One region of the Pseudonocardia halophobica genome, then DNA from elsewhere that is predicted to be linked to it. Evidence: predicted binding sites of a transcription regulator. Region 1 holds the regulator's gene; each other region holds the start of a gene.
What was found. Region 1 encodes LexA, which represses DNA repair genes until DNA is damaged. Its sites were predicted from a motif close to CGAACACGTGTTCG; they were not measured.
Positions count from the first base shown of each region.

Region 2: a site for LexA is predicted at 2,642-2,655, ahead of ACQP04_RS13400 (CoA transferase subunit A). Genes of this name have one in related genera too.
Region 3: a site for LexA is predicted at 4,809-4,822, ahead of uvrA (excinuclease ABC subunit UvrA). Genes of this name have one in related genera too.

Region 1 is NZ_CP192046.1:5,556,472-5,564,004, reverse strand. Features, by position in the region: gene dapF (diaminopimelate epimerase) at 1-702, shown strand, start outside; gene hflX (GTPase HflX) at 758-2,296, shown strand; gene ACQP04_RS26380 (hypothetical protein) at 2,259-3,329, shown strand; gene ACQP04_RS26375 (universal stress protein) at 3,414-4,244, shown strand; gene lexA (transcriptional repressor LexA) at 4,260-4,982, opposite strand; gene ACQP04_RS26365 (hypothetical protein) at 5,408-6,226, shown strand; gene ACQP04_RS26360 (hypothetical protein) at 6,374-6,988, shown strand; gene nrdR (transcriptional regulator NrdR) at 7,530-7,533, shown strand, end outside.
Region 2 is NZ_CP192046.1:2,773,179-2,780,711, forward strand. Features, by position in the region: gene ACQP04_RS13385 (LutB/LldF family L-lactate oxidation iron-sulfur protein) at 1-591, shown strand, start outside; gene ACQP04_RS13390 (LutC/YkgG family protein) at 588-1,196, shown strand; gene ACQP04_RS13395 (CoA transferase subunit B) at 1,246-1,869, opposite strand; gene ACQP04_RS13400 (CoA transferase subunit A) at 1,866-2,612, opposite strand; gene ACQP04_RS13405 (HAD hydrolase-like protein) at 2,746-3,396, opposite strand; gene ACQP04_RS13410 (lyase family protein) at 3,458-4,597, shown strand; gene ACQP04_RS13415 (IclR family transcriptional regulator domain-containing protein) at 4,594-5,397, shown strand; gene ACQP04_RS13420 (LLM class flavin-dependent oxidoreductase) at 5,464-6,360, shown strand; gene ACQP04_RS13425 (winged helix DNA-binding domain-containing protein) at 6,401-7,453, shown strand; gene ACQP04_RS13430 (hypothetical protein) at 7,478-7,533, opposite strand, start outside.
Region 3 is NZ_CP192046.1:3,515,136-3,522,668, forward strand. Features, by position in the region: gene ACQP04_RS16925 (hypothetical protein) at 36-320, shown strand; gene ACQP04_RS16930 (AI-2E family transporter) at 403-1,692, shown strand; gene ACQP04_RS16935 (GAP family protein) at 1,744-2,427, shown strand; gene ACQP04_RS16940 (hypothetical protein) at 2,563-2,928, shown strand; gene ACQP04_RS16945 (MBL fold metallo-hydrolase) at 2,981-3,655, shown strand; gene uvrA (excinuclease ABC subunit UvrA) at 5,106-7,533, shown strand, end outside.

The DNA of each region.
Region 1 (7,533 bases):
CTCGGGGCGGACGGGGTGCTGCGCGTGGTCCGCTCCGCCGCGCTGGGCGTCGACGGCCCCGAGTGGTTCATGGACTACCGCAACGCCGACGGGTCGATCGCCGAGATGTGCGGCAACGGCGTCCGCGTCTTCGCGCGCTACCTGCAGCACGCGGGCTGGTTCCGCAGCGGGGAGCTGCCGCTGGGCACGCGGGCGGGCGTCAAGGCCGTCTCGTTCGAGGGGGACTGGGTCGCCGTCGAGATGGGCCGGGCGCTGGTCGGCCCCGAGAGCGTCGCGACGGTCGGCGGCCGGGAGTTCCCGGGCGTGGCGGTCGACGTCGGGAACCCGCACCTCGCCTGCGTCACCGACACCGACCTCGCCGGGCTGGACCTGACCGTGCCGCCGGGGCGGGACGAGGCGCTGTTCCCGAACGGGGCCAACGTCGAGTTCGTCGCGCCCGCACGCGGCGACGAGCCGGTCGCGATGCGCGTGCACGAGCGCGGGGTGGGGGAGACGCGGTCCTGTGGCACCGGCACGGTGGCGGCCGTCGTGGCCTCGCTGCGCGCAGCCGGGCGCGCCGAGGGCCGGCTGCCCGTCGACACCCCCGGCGGCCGGCTGGAGGTCACGGTCCGCGAGGGCGGGGCGTCGACCGTCCTGCACGGTCCGGCGGTCCTGGTCGCGCACGGTGAACTGGATCGATCGTGGTGGGAGACCGCCGGGTGACGCGCGGGAAACGGTCCGACACGGCGACCCGAAACGTGGGACACTCGACCTCACGATGACTGAATCCCCCCTGCGCTACACGCCTGCCGACGATGCTCTCGACCCTTCGCGGGGCGAGATGGAGCTGGAGGAACGATCCTCGCTCCGGCGGGTCGCGGGTCTGTCGACCGAACTCACCGACATCACCGAGGTCGAGTACCGGCAGCTGCGGCTCGAGCGGGTGGTGCTCGTCGGGGTCTGGACCGAGGGCACTTCCGAGCAGGCCAACGCCTCGCTCGTCGAGCTGGCCCGGCTCGCCGAGACCGCCGGCTCCCAGGTCATGGACGGCCTGGTGCAGCGGCGGAGCAAGCCCGACCCCGCCACCTTCATCGGTTCCGGCAAGGTCGACGAGCTGTCCGTCGCCGTGCAGGCCGCCGGCGCCGACACCGTGATCTGCGACGGCGAGCTCTCGCCCGGCCAGCTGCGCCAGCTGGAGGACAAGCTCAAGGTCAAGGTGATCGACCGGACCGCCCTGATCCTCGACATCTTCGCCCAGCACGCCCGCTCGCGGGACGGCAAGGCGCAGGTCGAGCTGGCCCAGCTGTCCTACCTCCTGCCGCGGCTGCGCGGCTGGGGTGAGGCGCTGTCCCGGCAGGTCGGTGGCCGCGCCGCCGGCGGTGTGGGTATCGGCGGCCGCGGTCCCGGCGAGACCAAGATCGAGCTGGACCGCCGACGCATCCGCCACCGCATGTCCAAGCTGCGCCGCGAGATCGCCGCGATGAGCCGGGTGCGGGACACCCAGCGCGGCGCCCGCCGCCGCAACGACGTGCCGAGCGTCGCGATCGTCGGCTACACCAACGCCGGCAAGTCCTCGCTGCTCAACGCGCTGACGGACGCGGGTGTCCTGGTCGAGGACGCGCTGTTCGCCACCCTGGACCCCACGACCCGCCGCGCGGAGACGCCGGACGGGCGCACCTACACGCTCACCGACACCGTCGGGTTCGTGCGGCACCTGCCGCACCAGCTCGTCGAGGCGTTCCGCTCCACCCTGGAGGAGGCCGGCCAGGCCGACCTGCTGGTCCACGTGGTCGACGCCTCGGATTCGCTGCCCGAGGACCAGATCGCCGCGGTGCGCAAGGTCCTGGTGGAGATCGGCGAGGAGCAGGGCGGGACCATGCCCCCGGAGCTGCTCGTCGTCAACAAGACCGACGCCGCCGGCGACCTCGCGCTCGCCCGGCTGCGGCACCTGCTGCCCGATGCCGTGTTCGTCTCGGCCCACCGGGGCGACGGGGTGGCGCGGCTCAAGGCCTGCATCGCCGAGCGGCTCCCGCGCCCCGAGGTCGACCTCGAGCTGCTGGTGCCCTACACCGAGGGCGGGCTGGTCGCGCGGCTGCACTCGGACGGCGAGGTGCTCGCCTCCGAGCACACGCCGGAGGGCACGCGGCTGCACGTCCGGGTCGGGCCCGAACTCGCCGTCGCGGCCGTGCCGTTCGCGGTCGGGGGGACCGGGTCGGCCCCCGCCGAGGGCGACGCGGCAGGCTCGCGGGGTGCGAACGGGACCGCCCGCGAGGGCGCGCGTGCCGAGGTCGGGGCGCGCGTCGCTGCGCGCGGCTGAGCGCGCCGGGGTCCTCGGCGCCGTCCTGCTGCTCACGCTGCTGCTCGCCGTGCCGGCGAGCGCGGCGCAGGCCGGGCCCGAGGACCGCTGCCCGGTCACCGACCGGCGCCTCGTCGAGCTCTCCGGGCTGGCCGTCGCCGCCGACGGCGGCGTCTGGGCCATGAGCGACGGCGGCAGCCGGGTCGCGCTGTACCGGCTCGACCCGGACACCTGCGCGGTCGTCGAGACCCGGACCGCGGCCCTGGACCCGTACGACGCCGAGGACCTCGCGATCGGGCCGGACGGCGCGTTCTGGGTGGCCGACACCGGCGACAACGACCGGGTCCGGGACACCGTGGCCCTCCTCGTGCTGTCGCCCGACGGCGCACCGCGGCTGCATCGGCTGACCTACCCGGACGGCCCGCACGACGCCGAGTCCCTCCTGATCGGCGCCGACGGGGTGCCCGTGATCGTCACCAAGGAGGTCGGCGGCACCGCCGGCGTCTACCGGCCCACCGGCCCGCTCGCCGAGCCCGGACCCACGCCGCTGATGCGCGCCGGGTCGGTCGGTTTCCCCCGCTCCGAGACCCGGGGCGGCCCGATCGGCGCCCTCGGCGCCTTCACCGTGACGGGCGGGGGAACGAGCGCGGGCCGCGAGGTCGTCGGCCTGCGGACCTACACCGACGCCTGGCTCTACCGCGTCCCGCCCTCCGGCGACCTCGTCGCGGCACTGCAGGGCACACCGCTGCAGGTCCCGCTGCCCGACGAGCCCCAGGGGGAGGCGCTCGCGTTCCTCCCCGACGGCACCCTGCTGTCCGGCTCCGAGACCCGCGGCCCGGACCGTGGCCGGCTCCGCGCGGTGCCCGGTGCTGTCGGGGCCACGCTCGCCGCCGCACCCGCGGAGCCCACGGCCGCGCCGCCGCCCCCGGCGACCCCGCCGGAGCCCGCCCCCGACTGGTTGCCCGCGGCGGTCGGGGTCGGGGTCGCGGTCCTCGTGCTGGGGCTGGCCGCCGCCGCGATGGCCCTGCACGGGCGGCGGCGCTCCCGCGTGTGACGAGCCCGTTAAGGGTGCTCCCGGAGGGCCCTCGGCGGGCCCCGCTCCGCCTACGCTGATCACGCCGGGAGGAGGGGTGCCGCAGTGCCGATCGTGACCGCCTACGAGGACACGCCGGGCGGTCACGACGCCCTGGTCCTCGGGGCGCAGCTGGCGCGGTTGACGGGGCTGACCAACGTCGTCGCCACCGTCTACCCGACGGACGGGATCGGCTACTCGGCGATGGCCCGCGACCCGCGGTGGCGGGAGAAGATCGAGGAGGTCGCCCGCCGGCGGTTCGGCCGGGCACGGGAGCTCATCGGCTCGACCGGGCCCTCCGAGCCGGAGTTCGCCCCGCTCGGGCCGGGCCCCGCGGCGGGGGTGCTCGCCGACCACGCCGAGGAGGTCGGGGCCGCGGTGCTGGTCGTCGGGTCGACGGGCGGGGGCCTGCTCGGCCGGCTCGCGCCCGGCGGCACGGTCCAGCGACTGCTGCCCTCGGCACGCTGCCCCGTCGGGATCGCGCCGCGGGGTTATCGGCACACCGCCGCGAAGGGGATCACCGTCGTCACGGTCGCCTACGACGGCACCCCGGAGGCCGACCGTGCGGCGGTCCTGGCCGTGCACCTGGCCGGCCGGACCGGGGCCGCGCTGCGGTTCGTGGTGGTCGCGGGCGGCGAGGAGGAGGTGCCCGCCGCGACCGAGACCGCGCAGAAGGGGCTCGCGCAGGCGCCGGCGGAGATCGACGCGCTCTACGACGTCGTGATCGGCCCCTCGGTCGCCGACACCCTGGCCGACCTGCCCGAACGCACCGACGTCCTCGTCGTCGGGTCGCGCGGGTACCCGCTCATGAAGCGGCTGCTGCTCGGCGGGGTCGCGGGCGTGCTGGTGCGCACCGCCCGCTATCCCGTGATCGTGGTGCCGCCCCCGGACCGCTGACCGGGGGCCGGGACCTCAGAGCCGGCGGAGCACCGCGACGACGCGGCCGAGGATGGTCGCCTCGTTGCCGTCGATCGGCTCGTAGGCCGGGTTGGCCGGCATCAGCCAGACCTGGCCGTCCGTGCGCTTGAAGGTCTTGACCGTGGCCTCGCCGTCGATCATGGCGGCGACGATCTCGCCCTGCTCGGCCACGGGCTGCTGGCGCACCACGACCCAGTCGCCGTCCGTGATGGCGGCCTCGACCATCGAGTCGCCCTTGACGTTGAGCAGGAAGAGCGTGCCCTCGCCGACGATCTCGCGCGGCAGCGGGAACACGCTCTCCACCGCCTGCTCGGCCAGGATCGGGCCACCGGCCGCGATGTTGCCGAGCAGTGGCACGAACGCCGGCGCCGGCCGCTCGGCGCGGACCTCGGCGGCCTCCGAGCCCTCGGAGTCCTCCTCCGGGCTGCGCACGTCGACCGCGCGGGTCCGGTTGGGGTCCCGCCGCAGGTACCCCTTGCGCTCCAACGTCCGGAGCTGGTGGTGCACCGACGAGGTGGAGGTCAGCCCCACCGCGTCGCCGATCTCCCGGACGCTCGGCGGGTAGCCGAACCGCTCCACCCAGTCCCGGATCACCTCGAGCACCTTGCGCTGCCGGGGGGTGAGGCCCACCGGGTCCGCCGGCGGGTCCGGGAAGGCGCGCACCTGTCCGGGCTCCCGGCCGGTCTCGCCGGCTCCGCCGGACTCGTCCCGTGCCATCTGCCTGCCGCCTCCTCGTGTGCCTGTCTCGTGCGCCGTCCGCGTCGTCGGGCCCGTCCCGGCCGCGGGACCGGCCCGCTGCCCGGATCCGGACCGTCCGTGCCCCTCGGCGCCGGACGCCCCGGTCGTCGTGCCCGTTCCGCCGGGCCGTACTCCCCGGGAGCCGTACCGGGGCGCCGGGCGGGCCGGTGCCGGTCGGGACCCGGACGGCCCGTCCGGCGGGTCCCGCCCGGGCCGTCGGGATCGGACGGTAGCCCGGATCCGGCCGAACGCCAAACACATGTTCGAACGACACGCCGATCGTGTCGGCGCGGACCCGTGACGAGGAGTCGTCGTGATGGTAGAACGTCGCACAGACGTTCGAATCGAACATGTGTGCGAGTTCCGGCCGCTGAGCGGCGCGGACGAGGCGGAAGGGGTCGGCCGTGAACGGCGCGGGGATCGCGGAGGGCGGCGGGGACCACACCGTGGAGGGGCCTGGCGGCCACGTGGGCGTGGGCGCACGGACCGGCGGAGGCCTCGGCGTGTCGCCCGCGGTGGTCGAGGACGTGCGCCGCCGCGGGGACCGGCTCGACCGGCCGGGCGCGCGGGCGAGCCGGGCCGCCGCGGCGCCCCGGCGGGGGAGCGCCGTGTCGACCGTGGGCGGGGAGCGCGAGGCGGGTGCGGCCCGCGGGCCGCACCCCGTCCGACCCGCGCGCAGCTCCCGTCGTGCCCGCGTTGCGGTGCCGGCGACCGGCGCCGGGCGGGCGCGGGGGCTCGCGCCCTCGGCACGCACCCGTCCTCGGGTCCGCGGCTTCTCGGTCGTCGCGAGCGGTTCCACCGTGGCGGACCGGGCAGGTCGGCTGCGTGCCGCGGCGCCGGCTCCTGGGGACGTGCGCCCGGTGCCGGGCGCGGTCCGGGCGACCGTGCGGGTGCTGCCCGGTGCGGTGTCCCCGGCCCGGTACCGGCTCCGGCGTGCCGTGGCGGCCGCCGTCCTCGCGCTGGCCTCCGCCGCGGTCGTCGTCGGCCTCGGGCTCCTGGCCGGTGCCGCGGGCGAGGCGCAGGCCCGGTCGGCCGTGCCCTCGGGCACCGCGGCCGTGACGGTCGAGCCGGGGGAGTCGGTGTGGGACGTCGCGCGCCGGACCGTTCCCGCCGTCACGTCGGCCGGGACCGGCGCCGTCGTCGAGCGGATCGCGGCGGACAACGCCCTCCCGGTCGACCCGGCGCCGCTGCCCGCCGGGCTCGTGCTGCGCGTCCCGGTCTGACGGGGCGGCCGGTGTTCCCGGCGTCGTGACCCCGGTCACGGCGGGCACCGGTTTTTGTCGGTGGTGGTTGATAGGAATCGCACACGCGTTCGACCGGTGGTCCGGGCATCCGGCTCGGGTGGGTCGGCGCGGGGGTGGGAGGTCGTCATGGATCCCAGGAGTGCAGTGCTCGCGGGGGCGTCGCGAACCGGGGTGTCGCGGGCCGGTGTGTCGCCGGTCGGGGCGGACGGTCCGTCGGCGGCGGTCGAGGAGCCGTCCGAGGTTCCGGTCGAGGCGCCGGGCACGTGGGGCGGTGTCCCGGCCGAGCGGCGGGCCGACCTGCGTCCGGGCGCTCGCCCGCAGAGCCGCGCGCGTCCGCAGGGCCGATCGGGCCCCGCGGGTCGCGACGGGGTGGGGCGCGCCCACGCCGTCCGGAGTCGCCCCGGTGCGGCGCCCGAGCGGGTGCCCGAGCGGGTCGTCGGTGCCTACGCGTCCGGTGCCCGGGCGCGGCTGGTCCGCCCCCTCGACGGTCCCGCGGTCGTGCCGGGCTGCCGGCCCGTCGCCCGCCCCCGGCCCGCCCTGGCCGACTCGCGCTGCGTCCCGGCGCCGCGTCCCCGCCTCTCCCGGCTCTCGCGCTACGAGCGGACCGGGGGCGCCCGCCGCCTGGCCGGCGAGGCACGCACCGGCGTGGTCGACCGCGCGCTCGCCGTCGTCGCGGTGGCGCTGGCCTCGGCCACGGTCGTCGTCGTGCTCGGGCTGCTCGCCGACCTCGTCGCGCGATGAGCCGCCGCCCTGCGCGGGCGGTCGGGGCGGAAGGCGCGCTGAGCCGTCCTTTTCGGGCGCTGCCGTCACGGTGTCCGCTGTGGAGGCGCGCCTGGAGCGGGTGGGGCACGTGATCGGTCCTGTGAGTGGCGTGGGTCTCCCGCCGGGCACGGTGAGTGCCAAGTCCACCGACACGCCGGTGGGTCCGACACGCCGGGTCGGAGCGGGCGTCGCGTTCCCCGCAGTTCACCGGCGTGTCGCCGATGCGGCGAACGGTCCCGGGCCCGCGTGCCGGGCGATCGGCCGGTCGGCGGCGGCGCGGGAACCAGGTGTGACCTGCGGGCCGTCACGGGGTGTCGCCACGCGGCCACCGGGGCACCCGGGGACGGGTCGCCCGCGGCGTTCGTGAGAGGTTCCTTCCCGATCGGGGGAAGTCCGCACGACCCGCCGCACGGAGATGGCGCGACCCCTAGATGTTGTGGTTACATCCGTGTCGTTCGCCTACAGGTTGGGTTCGGCGCAGTCCGGACCGCCGGGCGCGGTCGAGTCGGGGGAGGTCCGCATGC
Region 2 (7,533 bases), 2.8 Mb from region 1:
AACGGGCGGACGGACGTGCTCGCCGACGAGGTCGGCCGGCAGGCGTTGCGCTGCATCCGCTGCTCCGCGTGCCTCAACGTCTGCCCGGTCTACGAGCGCACCGGCGGCCACAGCTACGGCTCGGTCTACCCGGGGCCGATCGGGGCGATCCTCACCCCGATGCTGCGCGGGGTCGGGCACGACACCCAGGTCGACTCGCTGCCCTACGCCTCGAGCCTGTGCGGGGCGTGCTTCGAGGTGTGCCCGGTGCGGATCGACATCCCCGAGGTGCTGGTGCACCTGCGCACGAAGGTGGTCGACGCGCACCGCGGCGAGCCGAAGGTGCAGAACCTGGCGATGAAGGCGGCGTCGTGGGCGTTGTCCGACGCCCGCCGGACCGCCGCGGCGGAGAAGGTGTCCGGCGCCGTCGGACGGCTCCTGCGGGGCACCAAGCGCCGCGCGCCGGGCGGCCGTGGCGTGCTCGGCGCGCTGCCCGGGCCTGCCGCGGCCTGGTCCGACGCACGGGACGTGCCGGTGCCCGCGCCGGAGTCGTTCCGGGCGTGGTGGGCGCGGACGGACGGCGGGCGCCGCGAGGACGGGGGAGCGAAGTGAGCGTGCGCGAGGAGATCCTGGGGCGGGTGCGCACGGCGCTGCAGGACGTCCCGAGCACCGAGAACCCTGCCGACGTCGCCGTGGACCGGCCGGAGCCGCGGCCGACCACGCACGAGGACGTCGAGCTGTTCGCCGAGCGCGTGGCCGACTACAAGGCGACGGTGGTGCGCTGCACGCCCGAGGACCTGCCGACGCACCTGGCCGCGGCCCTGGAGGGTGTCCCGCGCCTGCTGGTGCCCGCGGACCTGCCGGAGGACCTGCGCCCGGCCGACGCGATCCTCGACGAGCAGCTGACGACCGCCGAGCTCGACACCGTCGACGGCGTGCTGACCACGGCCGCGCTGGGCATCGCCGAGACGGGGACGATCGTGCTGGACCACGGGCCGGGGCAGGGCCGGCGCGCCGCGACCCTCGTGCCCGATCGGCACGTGTGCGTGGTGCGGGTGGACCAGGTGGTCGCCGACGTCGCCTCCGCGGTGGACCGCCTCGACCCCACCCGGCCGCTGACCTGGATCAGCGGGCCGAGCGCGACCAGCGACATCGAGCTGGACCGGGTCGAGGGCGTGCACGGCCCCCGCACCCTGATCGTCCTGCTGGTCGGCTGAGCGAACGGCACTCTCGTCCACCTTTGTGAGCGAGAGTGCCGTTCGTGCGTCAGAGGAGGGATGCGCCGGTCTTCTCGCGCACCTCGTCCTCGGAGACGCCGAAGGTCTCGACCAGGCGCAGGCCCTCGTCCGTCACGTCGATCACGGCGAGGTCGGTGACGATCCGGTTCACGCAGCCCACGCCCGTGAGCGGCAGGGTGCACTGCTCGACGATCTTGGGCGAGCCGTCCTTGGAGACGTGGTCCATCATCACGATGACCTTCTTCGCCCCGTGGACGAGGTCCATCGCCCCGCCCATCCCCTTGATCATCTTGCCGGGGATGGCCCAGTTGGCGAGGTCGCCGCCGACGCTGACCTGCATGGCGCCGAGGACGGCGACGTCGACCTTGCCGCCGCGGATCATCGAGAAGCTGTCCGAGGAGCCGAAGTAGCTCGCGCCGGGCAGGACCGTGACGGTCTCCTTGCCGGCGTTGATGAGGTCGGGGTCGACCTCGTCGTCCGTCGGGTAGGGGCCGACGCCGAGGATGCCGTTCTCGCTGTGCAGCACCACGGTCCGGGTGCCCGGGATGTGGTCGGGCACCAGCGTCGGCATGCCGATGCCGAGGTTGACGTACGAGCCGTCGGGCAGCTCGTCGGCCACCCGCTTCGCGAGCTGGTCCCGGGTGAGACTCACTTCCGCACCGTCCTGAACTCGACCGGCTTCTCGGCGTCGGGCACGTGCACGACGCGCTGGACGTGGATGCCGGGGGTGTGCACCGCGTCGGGGTCGATCTCGCCGGGCTCGACGAGGTGCTCGACCTGCGCGATCGTGATCCGCCCGGCCGCGGCGCAGTCCGGGTTGAAGTTGCGGGCGCTGCGCCGGTACACGAGGTTGCCGTGCCGGTCGCCCTTCCAGGCGTGGACCAGCGCGTAGTCCGGGGCGATGGCGCGCTCGAGCACGTAGCGCACGCCGTCGAACTCGCGGACCTCCTTCGGCGGGGACTTCACCGCGACCGTGCCGTCCGCCGCGTAGCGCCACGGCAGGCCGCCGTCGCTGACCAGCGTGCCGACGCCGGCGGGGGTGAAGAAGGCCGGGATCCCGGCCCCGCCCGCGCGCAGCCGCTCGGCGAGCGTGCCCTGCGGGGTCAGCTCCAGCTCGAGCTCGCCGGCGAGGTACTGCCGGGCGAACTCCTTGTTGTTGCCGACGTAGGAGCCGATCGTCCGGCGGATCCGGCCCGCGGAGAGCAGGGTGCCGAGGCCGAAGCCGTCCACGCCCAGGTTGTTGCTGATCGTCTCGAGGTCGGTCGCGCCCTGCTCGAGCAGGGCCGCGATCAGCGCGGTCGGGACGCCGGACATGCCGAAGCCTCCGACGGCCAGGGACGCGCCGTCCCCGATGTCGGCGACCGCTTCGCGCGCCGACGCCACCACCTTGTCCATGCAGGGCACCGTACCCGCCGTTCGCATCTCGCACAAGAGTTCGGATCGCGAACATCAGGTGATGCACGAACGGCGCTCTCGCTCAGATCTGGTGAGCGAGCGCCGTTCGCTCGTGTCCTGCGGGAGCCTGGCGTCAGAGGAGGGCGGCCCGGAGGTCGGCGGCGGTGGGGTAGACCGCGATCGCGCCGGCGGTGTCGAGCTCGCCGGGCTCCGCGTAGCCCCAGCCCGCGCCGAGGCAGGAGATGCCGTGCCGGCCCGACCCGACGACGTCGTGCAGCCGGTCGCCGACCATGATCGTCTCGTCGGGCTCGGGGGAGTCGAGGCGGCGCAGCGCCTCCTCGACCACGGCGGCCTTGCTCGGGCGCTGCGCGTCGACCGTGTCGCCGGTGATGGCGATGAACAGCTCGGTCCAGCCCTGGTTGGCGAGGATCTCGCGGGCGGCGGGCTCGGCCTTGCTCGTCGCGAGCCCGAGCCGCACGTCGGCGGCCGCGAGGGCTTGGAGCAGGTCCTCGATGCCCGGGTACGGGGTGGACTTGAGCAGGCCGCTCTCCCGGTACAGCGGCCGGTACAGCGCGAGGATCTTCTCGGTGTTCTCCGCGCCGACGAGCGGCGGCAGCGACTCGTAGAGCGGCGGGCCGAGCAGCTGGCGGCCGATGACGGTGTCGTCCCACGGCACGCCGACCTGGTCGAAGGCGGTCCGGAGGGTCCCGAGGATGCCCGGGGCGGAGTCGACGAGGGTGCCGTCGAGGTCGAGGAGCACGGTGCGGTAGCGGGGGCGGGTCACCGGGCCATTGTCCCCGAGCGAGTTCCTGACCGTTCCGGGCGCATGCCGTACGGTCGTGCGCATGACGAACACGGGGCTGCTCGCGCCGCTCTCCGGCACCGACGCCGTCGCCACGCACCTCGGCGACACCGCGTGGGTGCGCGCGCTGCTCGACGTCGAGGTCGCCCTCTCCCGCGCCGCCGCACGGTACGCCCTCGTCCGGCCCGACGACGCGGAGGAGGTCGCCGCCGCGGCCGACCGGCTGGCCACGGACCCGGGCGTGCCGGGTGAGCTGGCCGGCGCCGCCGTCGAGGGCGGCAACCCGGTGATCCCGCTGGCCCGGCTGCTCCGCAAGGCCGCGGGCGGGGCGAGCGGCGCGGTCCACCCCGGCGCGACCAGCCAGGACGTCATGGACACGGCGTTGGTGCTGCTCGTCCACCGCGCCGCACCGACCGTGCTGACCGACCTCCGCTCCGCCGCCGACGCCGCCGCCCGGCTCGCCGGCGCGCACCGCGACACCCCGACCGTCGCCCGCACCCTCGGCCAGCAGGCGCTGCCGACGACCTTCGGGCTCGTCGCCGCGGGCTGGGCCGCCGGGCTCGACGCCGCCGCCCGCGAGCTGGCCGTCCGGGTCGACGCCCTGCCCGTCCAGTTCGGCGGCGCGGCCGGCACCCTCGCCGCCTCGCACCCGCACGGGCCCGCGGTCGCCGACGCCGTCGCCGACCTGCTCGGGCTCGCCCCGCAGGGGGTGCCGTGGCACACCGAGCGCACCCGGATCGGCACGCTGGCCGCGGCCCTCGGCGTGGCCGCGGGGGCGTGCGCGAAGCCCGCGACGGACGTCGTGCTGCTGTCGCAGACCGAGGTCGGCGAGGTCTCGGAGGCCGCCCCCGGCGACTCGTCGTCCATGCCGCACAAGCGGAACCCGATCGCGGCGATCACCGCACGGGCGTCGGCCCGCCGGGCCCCCGGGCTGGTCGCGACGCTGCTCGCCGCGATGGACCACGAGCACCAGCGCGCGGCCGGGGCCTGGCACGCGGAGTGGGGCACGCTCACCGACCTGCTCGCGGTCACCGGCGGTGCGGCCGGCCGGCTGCGCACCAGCCTGGAGGGCCTGCAGGTCCACCCGGACGCCATGCGCCGCAACCTCGCCCTGACGACCGACGGCCAGCCGGACACCGGCCACGCCGGCGAGCTCGTCGACCGCATCCTGGAGGCCCGGTGAACGCGCCCGAGAAGCACGGTGCCAACCAGACCGACCACGCCGTCCGCGCCGAGCACGTCCAGTCGCTCGCCCGCGGGCTGTCGGTGATCAAGGCGTTCGACGGGGCGCACCCGGCGCAGACCCTGTCCGACGTCGCGCGCGCCACCGGCCTGACCCGCGCCGCGGCCCGCCGCTTCCTGCTCACGCTCGTCGAGCTCGGCTACGTCCGCACGGACGGCCGGTTCTTCGCGCTCACCCCGCGGGTGCTGGAGCTGGGCTACTCCTACCTCTCGGCGCTGTCGCTGCCCGAGCTCGCCTCCCCGCACCTGGAGGAGCTCGTCGAGACGGTGCACGAGTCCGCCTCGGTCTCCGTGCTCGACGGCGGCGACGTCGTCTACGTCGCCCGGGTCGCCACCGCGCGGATCATGGCCGTGTCGATCACGGTCGGCACGCGGTTCCCCGCCTACGCCACCTCGATGGGCCGGGTCCTGCTGGCCGCCCTCCCGCCGGCCGAGCTCGACGCGCGGCTGGGTGCCCTCGAGCCGCTGACGGACCGCACCGTGGCCGACCGGGACACCCTGCGGGACGTCCTCGGCGACGTCCGCGCCGCCGGTTACTGCCTCGTCGACCAGGAGCTGGAGGACGGGCTGCGGTCGGTCGCGGTGCCGATCCGGGACGCGGCGGGCACCGTGGTCGCGGCCGCCAACGTCAGCACCCACGCCCTGCGCAACAGCACCGCCTGGCTGCGCGACGAGGCCCTCCCGCACCTGCGGGCCTGCGCCGCCGCGGTCGAGGCGGACCTGAAGGGGCTGCGGGGGTGACCCGGCCGGGCGTCCGGGCGCGGCCCGTGCTGCGATGGTGGCCCTGAGACCGAGCGAGGGGGACCCGTGGCCGAGCGACCGATCGTGCTGGGCGTGCAGCCGTGCGGCGAGAGCGCCGATCCGGGGCGGCTCCTGGAGCGGGTGACGCTGACGGCCCGGGGCGTCGACGTGCTGTTCCTCGTGGATTCCCCCGAGCCGGCCGCCGGCCCCGCACCGCTCGACGCGCTCGCGATCGCCACCCGGGTGGCGCCCGGCGTGCCCGGCACCGGGCTGGTGCCGCAGGTGCCCGTGACCGGCGCCGATCCCGTCGCCCTGCACGACGCCGTGGCCGCGCTCGACGCCGCCTCGCTCGGCCGGGCCGGGTGGGAGGCCGTGGTGACGGCCCCGGTCGCGCCCACCCCGCCCGGGGAGCTGTGGGCCGAGGCCGCGGAGGTCGTCGAGGTGGCGCACCGGCTCCGAACCGGTGGCGGGACCGGGTTCAGCGGTGAGTTCGTGCAGGTGCAGGGCCGGATCCCGGTGCCGCGGTCGCCGCAGGGCGAGCCGGTCGTCGTGGTCCGGGCCGACGCGCCCGAGGCGCTGACGGTCGCGGCGCGCAGCGCCGACGTCGTGCGGATCTCCGCCGGCACGGTCGCCGAGGCGGCGATGCGCCGGCTGGACGTCGAGGGCGCGGCCGCCGAGGCCGGGCGCGATCCGCGGACGCTGCGCCTGCTGGTCGACGTCGGGGTCGGCGCGGGGGACGGGCTCCACCACTCGGGCTCGGCCGGGCTGGCGTCGCTCGCCCGCGAGCTCGCCAGGGCCGGCGCCGACGGGGTCGTGTTCCTCCCCGCCCGGCCGCGCGGGCTGGAGAAGGTGGCCGACGACGTCGTCCCGCTGCTGCGGGCGCACCGGAGGCCGCTGCGCACCCTGCGCGAGCGCTTCGGCCTGCCGATCCCCGCCGCCGGGCTCGCCGTCTCCCCGGGCTGAACCTCCCGTTCTGTCGGTCCCGGGTGGCACGCTGCCCGGCGTGGGGGAACGGGAGCTGTCGTGGGGTGAGCTGAACCGCGCACTGCTGGCGCGGCAGCTCCTGCTGGAGCGCGCTGCGCTCGGACCCGTGCGCGCCGTCGAGCGGGTGGGCGGGCTGCAGACGCAGTACGCGCCGTCGGGCTACGTCGGACTGTGGTCGCGGCTGCGGGACTTCCGCCGCGAGGACCTCACGGGGGCGCTGACCGGGCGCCGGATCGTCCAGGCGTGGGTCATGCGCTGCACCATCCACATGGTCTCGGCGGCCGACCTCGCCCCGCTCACCGAGGCGGTGCGCGAGCCGCGGCGCCGGTGGTGGCTGCGCGCGCAGAAGGAGGCCGCGGGCCTGGACATGCCCGCCGTCGCCGAGGCCGTCCGCAGGTACCTGGCGGACGGCCCGCGCAAGCAGGCCGAGATCGTCGCGCTGCTCGCGGCGGACGGGTTCCCGAAGGTCGCCTTCCAGGGCGTCCAGCTGTGGCTCGACCTCGTGCGGGTGCCGCCCGCCGGGACCTGGGAGTCGCCGCGCGCGCACGTGTACGGGCTGGCCGAGGACTGGGTGCCGGCGAGCGGGGCCGACCGCGCCGGCGGCGAGGAGCTGCTGGCCGAGCGCTACCTGCGCGCGTTCGGGCCGGCGTCGGCGCAGGACCTCGCGCGGTACGCCGGCTGGACGATCACCGAGGCACGGGCCGTGCTGGCGAGGATCGAGACCCGGCGGTTCCGCGACCCGGCGGGCGGCGAGCTCGTCGACCTGCCGCGGCTGCCGATCCCGGCGGCGGACACGCCCGCGCCCGTGCGGTTCCTCTCGACCTTCGACGCAGTCCTGCTGCTCGGGCACGCGACGCGCGCGGGCATCCTGCCGCCGGAGCACCGGGAGAAGGTGTTCGCCACGCGGATGCCGCAGTCCACGCCGACCTTCCTGGTCGACGGCCGGGTGGCCGGCACCTGGCGGTTCACCGACGGGCGGGTGGTGCCGGCGCCGTTCGCGGAGCTGCCCGCCGCGGCGGCGCGGGAGGTGGCGGAGGAGGCGGAGCGGCTCACGGAGTTCCACGAGGCCTGAACACGCGGCCCGTCGGGCGGGAATCTAGATGCGCAGCCGGGTCTCGATGTCGGCCGGTGAGTCGGGCAGGGCCCGCAGGT
Region 3 (7,533 bases), 2.0 Mb from region 1:
GGGCGGCGAACCGCACGAGAGACGAGGAGACCGGCATGAACGATCGTCGGACGGACCCGCAGTGGGAGGACCTCGACCACGGGCTGCTGATCGGATCGGTGGTCCTGCTGGCGGTGGGCGCCCTCGCCGGTCTGGGAGGCTCGCTGCTGGCGGGAGCGGCCGCGGCCAAGGCGGCCCGCAGCTGGCTGCGCCGGGCGGACCTGGGACCGACGGACCTGGCCAAGCTCAAGTGGGCGCAGGCCCGCGCGGCCGCCGGTGCGGGCGCCGGGGCGTGGCGCGCCGCGGAGCCCGGGGACCGGCGCGCGGTGCCGGTGCCCTGACCAGCGGGAGCACGCGGGGGGAGGCGCCCGTTCGCCCGCGGCGGGTGAGGCCGGGTCCTCCGGCCGGACCTAGCGTCGCCGCGTGACGACTCCGGTGCCACCCCCCGCCCACAGCCCGGACGACCTCCCGTCGAACGGGTCCCGCTCCCGCGACCGGGGCCTGCCGCGCGCGCTCGTCGTGCTGCTGGGCGCCGCGGCGGTCGTCGTGGTGGTGGCCGGCATCAAGGCGATCGCCTGGCTGATCGCGCCGGCGTTCATGGCGCTGATCATCGTGATCGCCGTCTCGCCCGTGCAGGGCTGGCTGAAGCGCAAGGGCTGGCCCGCCTGGGCGACGACGCTGGTGCTCGTCGTGCTGGTCTACGCCGTCCTCATCGTGCTGGCCCTCGGGATCATCACCTCGATCGCGCGGCTCGCCACCGAGCTCCCCAAGTACGCGTCGCAGGCCGACGGGCTGGTCTCGTCCCTGACCTCCGCGCTCGCGAAGGCGGGGGTGGGACCGGACCAGCTCAAGGAGGCGGCGAGCTCGCTCAACATCGGCAAGCTGGCGGAGCTCCTGGCCTCGCTCCTCGGCAGCGTCGCCGGGCTCGCGTCGAACCTCGTGTTCCTGCTCGCGCTCCTGCTCTTCCTGACCGTCGAGTCGGGAGGTGTGCGGCACCGGCTCGCCTCGATCGCCGCCGACCGGCCCGACGTCATCGGCGCCCTCGGTCACTTCGCCTGGGGCACGCGGCAGTACCTGCTGGTCACGACGGTCTTCGGGTTCATCGTCGCGGTGCTCGACTCGATCGCCCTCGCCCTGATGGGCATCCCGCTCGCGGTGACCTGGGGTCTGCTGGCCTTCATCACCAACTACATCCCCAACATCGGGTTCGTCATCGGCGTGATCCCGCCGGCCCTGCTCGGCCTGTTGGTCGGGGGGCCGCAGCTCGCCGTCGCGGTCGTGGTCGTCTACTGCGCGCTGAACTTCGTGGTCCAGTCGCTCATCCAGCCCCGGTTCATCGGCGACGCGGTGGGCCTGTCGGTCACGGTGACGTTCGTGGCCCTGTTCTTCTGGGCATGGCTGCTCGGCCCCCTCGGCGCGATCCTCGCGATCCCGCTGACGCTCCTGGTCAAGGCCCTGCTCGTGGACATCGACCCGAAGGCGCGGTGGGCGGACGCCTGGCTGCGGTCGACGCCGAAGGAGGCGGAGGAGGCGGCCGCCGACGAGGCCGCCAAGGCGGCGCGCAAGGCGGAGAAGAAGGCCGCGCGCAAGGCGCACCGGCACCCGCAACCGGCCGGCGTCGCGAGCGGGACCGACGGGGACGCCGCGGGCGGGCCGGGGGCCGCCGGGCCGCCCGAGCCCCCCGCCCGCAGCGACCCCCGGGTCACGCCGTGAGCCGCGGCGGCACCCGCACCGGCGGCTGACCGCGCGCGTGAGCACCGAGTCGTGAGTACCGAGGCGCTGGTGCTCGCACTGTCCGCGGTACTCCGGCCCACCGCGCTCGCCGCGCTGTTCGCGATCCTGGCGTCCCGGGACCCACGGCGGCTGCTGACGGCGTACCTCGTGGGCGGGCTCGTGTTCACCCTCGCCGTCGGCACCCTGGTCGTCGTGCTCCTGCAGGGCCTCAACGCCCGCACGGCGACGACGTCGAGCAGGCCGGTCCTCGACGTCGTCCTCGGCGTGGCCGCGCTCGTCTACGCGGTGGCGGCCCTGGCGCGGTGGCGGTCGCCCTGGCCGTTTAGCCGGGGGACCGAGCGGCCGCCCGGCGAGCCGACCTGGATGCAGCGCCGGCTGCAGGGGCTGACTGTGCGCGGGGCCGCCGGGGCCGGCGTCCTCACCCACCTGCCCGGCCTGACGTACCTGGCCGCGCTCAACGCGATCGTCGCCTCGGCCGCGGGAGCGGTGGTCGACGGGCTGGTCCAGGTGGCGGTCTACAACGCGATCTGGTTCAGCACCGCCATCGTCGCGCTGGTGCTCGCGGTGCACCGGCCCCAGGTCGCCCGCGAGGTGCTCGAACGGCTCGTCGCGTGGATCCGCGCCCGCCGGCGGCCCATCACGGTCCTGTTCTTCGGGGCGCTGGGCGCCTACCTGGTCGTCACGGGGATCGTGGACCTGACCACGCGGGCCTGAGCACCGAGCGCACGCGGGCGGTCGCAGGCGGTGTACCACGAACGGGTGGACGGCGACCGCCGGGGTGACCAACCGTGGTTCCACCCACCAGACTGGCGCCGGGCAGCACCGGGTCGCGGGCAGGGGGTTCGACGGGTGAGCACGCACAGGGCGTCGACGAGCGGGAGCGGCGGTTTCCGGGCCGTCGGGCAGAAGCCCCCGGTCCCGTACCAGCGGGCCGCCACGGGTGCCCCGCCGGAGGGCCCGCCGACCACCGTCGGGGAGCAGGCGGCGCGCGCCGGCTGGGCGCCCGCGCCGCGACAGTCGCCGGCCCACACCCCGCCGCGCGGCCAGCGACTCCCGGGCACCGGCGACGGGCGGGCCCTCACCGTGCTGCGGACCGTCGCGTACGTCCTGACCTCGCTCGCGAGCCTGCTGTTCATCGCGCTCGTCGTGTACGGGTACCTGCTCGTGCAGGACGCGGCCCAGACGTTCCCGCGGCTCTTCACACCGGGCGGCTGACCGGGTCGGCGGCAGGGGGACGGGCGGGCGCCGGCGGCACTAGGCTGCGCGCGTGGACGTCCTGGACGAGTACAGCGGGCACACCGACCCCGGCGGCGCGGCGATCCGGCGGAGCCTGGCCCCGCTCACGATCAGCAAGGTGTCCGTCGGCCCGATGGACAACAACGCCTACCTGCTGACCTGCACCGCCACCAACGAGGCGCTGCTCATCGACGCGGCCAACGAGCCGGAGCGCATCGCCGACCTGGTCGGGGCGGAGGACGGCAGGCCCGAGCTGCGGCACCTCGTCACCACCCACCGCCACCACGACCACTGGCAGGCGCTGGGCGCGGTGGCGGGGATGTTCCAGACCCGGCAGATCGCGCACCCGCTCGACGCCCCCGAACTGCCGATCCCGATGGACGAGCTCGTCTCGCACGGCGACCGGGTGGAGTTCGGCGAGATCTCCCTCGAGGTCATCCACCTGCGCGGGCACACGCCGGGCTCCATCGCGCTGCTCTACCGCGGCCCGGACCGCCCGCACCTGTTCACCGGCGACTCCCTGTTCCCGGGCGGGCCGGGCAAGACCTGGTCGGCCGAGGACTTCGCCTCGCTGATGGACGACCTCGAGTCCCGGGTCTTCGGCGAGCTGCCGGACGACACCTGGGTCTACCCGGGCCACGGCGACGACACCACCCTCGGCGCCGAGCGCCCGTCGTTGAAGGAGTGGCGGGAGCGGGGCTGGTGAGCTGAGCGCTCGGCCGGCCGCCTCTGCTTCCGTGGCGGCCCGCCGTCTGCTCGCGGCCGATCCGAGGCGCCGACGCCGCCGCCGTAGGTCGGCGGGCCGCTGGGCTGCGGGTTGTCGCCGCACGCCCGGTCGGGCGCGTCTCCCGCCGCAGGCCGGCGGGCCGCTGGACTGCGGGGTCTCGTCGCGCACCCGCCCGAATTGACGATCAGCTCGGGCGCGCGGCACACCTCCGGGAGCAAGGCGCACCCGCCCGAGCGCGCCCACTGCCACGAGCGATGGCACACCGGCCGGAGCGCCGGCACACCGGCCGGAGCGCCGGCACGTGGGCCGGAGCGCCAGCACGTCGGCCGGAGCGGGCACGTCGACCGGAGCGGGCACGTCGGCCGGAGCGCCGGCGATCGGCTCCGGTCGGGCGGCCCGACCGCGGGAGCGGCACACCCGAGCGAGCGGCGGCACACCGGCCGGAGCGCGAGACGCCCGCGGAAGCGCGGCATCCCGCTCGCCGCGCGGTACACCGGGTGTTTCCCGGGACGCCCGAGGGAGCGCGGCATCCGCTGGCCGCACTGACACCGGCCGCGCCGACACACTCGCTCGTAGCGCCGGCACCCCGACTCGAGCGCGGCACACCCGCCCGGGACGGGCGGCATCCGGAGCGACCGCCGCACCGCCTGTCGACCGGGTGTGCCACGCGCGGCCGGGTGTGCCGGCCGGGCCGATGGATTCCGGCAGTACCCCGGGAGCCCGCCGGTGTCGAGCCCGTCGCGTACGGGGAGCCGGCACACCTGCTCGGGCGCCGTACAGGCCGTCGACGGGGTGTGTCGTGCGCCCTCCGGGTGTGGCGGCGGGCAGGACCGGGTGTGCCGCGACCCTCGATGGTGTGGCGTCGCCCGCGCCACTGCGCCTGCCGCCCCTGCAGGCGCCTGACAGCGCCGATCCGGGCGGCCCCGTGGGCGGAACCCGGCCGCGCTCCCGCGTACGCCTTCTCGCGCCGATCCGGCCCCGGGAATGCCAGCGACGCTCGTCCGGACGGTCGGCACACCCGCTCGAGCACCGCACAGACCGTCGACCGGGTGTGTCGGGCACTCGCCGGGTGTGGCAGCGGGCGGGAGCGGGTGTGCTGCGGTCCGGAGCCGAGGCCCCGTGGTACCTCCGTCGAACATGTGTGCGACAGTGGTCACCTGGTCCGGCGGGCGCCGCCGGGAAGCACCGGGCGGTCCGCGGCGTTGAGCCGGGTGGCCGAACGGGGATCCCGACGGCGGCCGCGGTGCCGGTGCGAGCCGGTGGCCCGTGTTCGCCCGGCGCTCGCCGGTGCGCGCCCGCCGACCGGGAACCCCGGGTCGGACGGTGCGAATGATTTCTGTCGGACCCCCGGCCTAGCATCGATCGCGGGTCCCCGGTCTGCCGCGGACCGGGCCCGCCGATCCCCGGTGACCCGTAAGGAGGCGCCCTCGTGGCACAGGTCCGCACCCCGCACGACGCTCCCCGGCTGGTCGTGCGCGGCGCGCGCGAGCACAACCTGCGCGGGGTCGATCTCGACCTGCCCCGGGACAGCCTCGTCGTCTTCACCGGCCTGTCCGGCTCCGGCAAGTCGAGCCTCGCGTTCGACACGATCTTCGCCGAGGGCCAGCGGCGGTACGTCGAGTCGCTGTCGGCGTACGCGCGGCAGTTCCTCGGCCAGATGGACAAGCCCGACGTCGACTTCATCGAGGGCCTCTCGCCCGCGGTGTCGATCGACCAGAAGTCCACGAACCGCAACCCGCGCTCCACGGTCGGCACGATCACCGAGGTCTACGACTACCTGCGGCTGCTCTACGCCCGGGCCGGCGTCCCGCACTGCCCGGTCTGCGGCGAGGTGATCGAGAAGCAGACCCCGCAGCAGATCGTCGACCAGGTGCTGGCGATGGAGGAGGGCAGCCGTTTCCAGGTGCTGGCCCCGGTGGTCCGCACCCGCAAGGGCGAGTTCGTCGACCTCTTCACCACGCTGCAGGGCCAGGGCTACTCCCGCGTCCTGGTCGACGGCACGGTGCACCAGCTCAGCAACCCGCCGAAGCTGAAGAAGCAGGAGAAGCACGACATCGCGGTGGTCGTCGATCGGCTGTCGGTCAAGCCGAGCGCCAAGCAGCGGCTCACCGACTCGGTGGAGACCGCGCTGCGCCTGGCGGACGGGCTCGTCGTGCTGGAGTTCGTCGACCTGGACGACGAGCACCCGCACCGCGAGCGCCGGTTCTCCGAGCGGATGGCCTGCCCCAACGGGCACCCGCTCACGCTCGACGATCTCGAGCCCCGCACGTTCTCCTTCAACTCGCCGTACGGCGCGTGCCCGGAGTGCTCGGGCATCGGCATCAAGAAGGAGGTCGACCCGGAGCTCGTCATCCCGGACCCCGAGCTCAGCCTGGCCGACGGGGCCGTGGCGCCGTGGAACAACGGGCACACCGCCGAGTACTTCGGCCGGCTGCTGTCCGGGCTGGCCAAGAGCGTCGGGTTCCGGATGGACACCCCGTGGCGCAAGCTGCCCGCCGAGGCGCAGAAGGCGGTGCTCCACGGCAGCGACGACCAGGTGCACGTCCGCTACCGGAACCGGTACGGCCGCGAGCGCGCCTACTACGCCAACTTCGAGGGCGTGATCCCGTTCCTCGAGCGCCGGATGGACCAGACCGAGTCCGAGTCGCAGCGCGAGCGGTACGAGGGCTACATGCGGGACGTGCCGTGCCCGGCGTGCAAGGGGGCGCGGCTCAAGCCCGAGGTCCTGGCCGTCACGCTGGCGCACCGCGAGCAGGGCGACCGGTCGATCGCCGAGGTGTCGGCGATGTCGGTGGCCGAGTGCGCCGAGTTCCTCGACGGGATGGTGCTCGACCAGCGGCAGGCGATGATCGCGGGCCGGGTGCTCAAGGAGATCCAGGCCCGCCTCGGGTTCCTGCTCGACGTCGGGCTGGACTACCTCTCGCTCGACCGCGCGGCCGGCACCCTGTCCGGCGGTGAGGCGCAGCGCATCCGGCTGGCCACCCAGATCGGGTCCGGCCTGGTCGGCGTGCTCTACGTGCTCGACGAGCCGTCCATCGGCCTGCACCAGCGCGACAACCGCCGGCTGATCGACACGCTGACCCGGCTCAAGGAGCTGGGCAACACGCTGATCGTCGTCGAGCACGACGAGGACACCATCCGGGCCGCGGACTGGGCCGTCGACATCGGCCCGGGCGCGGGGGAGCACGGCGGCCAGGTCGTGCACTCCGGCACGGTGGCGGACCTGGAGTCGCACGACACGTCGCTCACCGGGGCTTACCTCTCCGGGCGGCGCAGCATCCCGGTGCCGGACGTGCGGCGCACCCTCGACCCGGAGCGGAGGCTCACGATCGTCGGCGCCCGCGAGCACAACCTGCAGGGGATCGACGTCGACATCCCGCTCGGCGGGCTCGTCTCGATCACCGGTGTGTCCGGCTCCGGCAAGTCCACGCTGATCAACGACATCCTGGCCACCGTGCTGGCGAACAAGCTCAACGGCGCCCGCCAGGTGCCGGGCCGGCACACCCGGATCACCGGGATCGAGCAGCTGGACAAGCTCGTCCGCGTCGACCAGTCGCCGATCGGCCGCACGCCGCGGTCCAACCCGGCCACGTACACCGGGGTGTGGGACAAGATCCGCACGCTGTTCGCGTCGACCACCGAGGCGAAGGTACGCGGCTACCAGGCCGGCCGCTTCTCGTTCAACGTCAAGGGCGGCCGCTGCGAGGCGTGCTCCGGGGACGGCACCATCAAGATCGAGATGAACTTCCTGCCCGACGTGTACGTCCCCTGCGAGGTCTGCAAGGGCGCCCGGTACAACCGGGAGACCCTCGAGGTGCACTACAAGGGCAAGACCGTGGCGGACGTGCTGGACATGC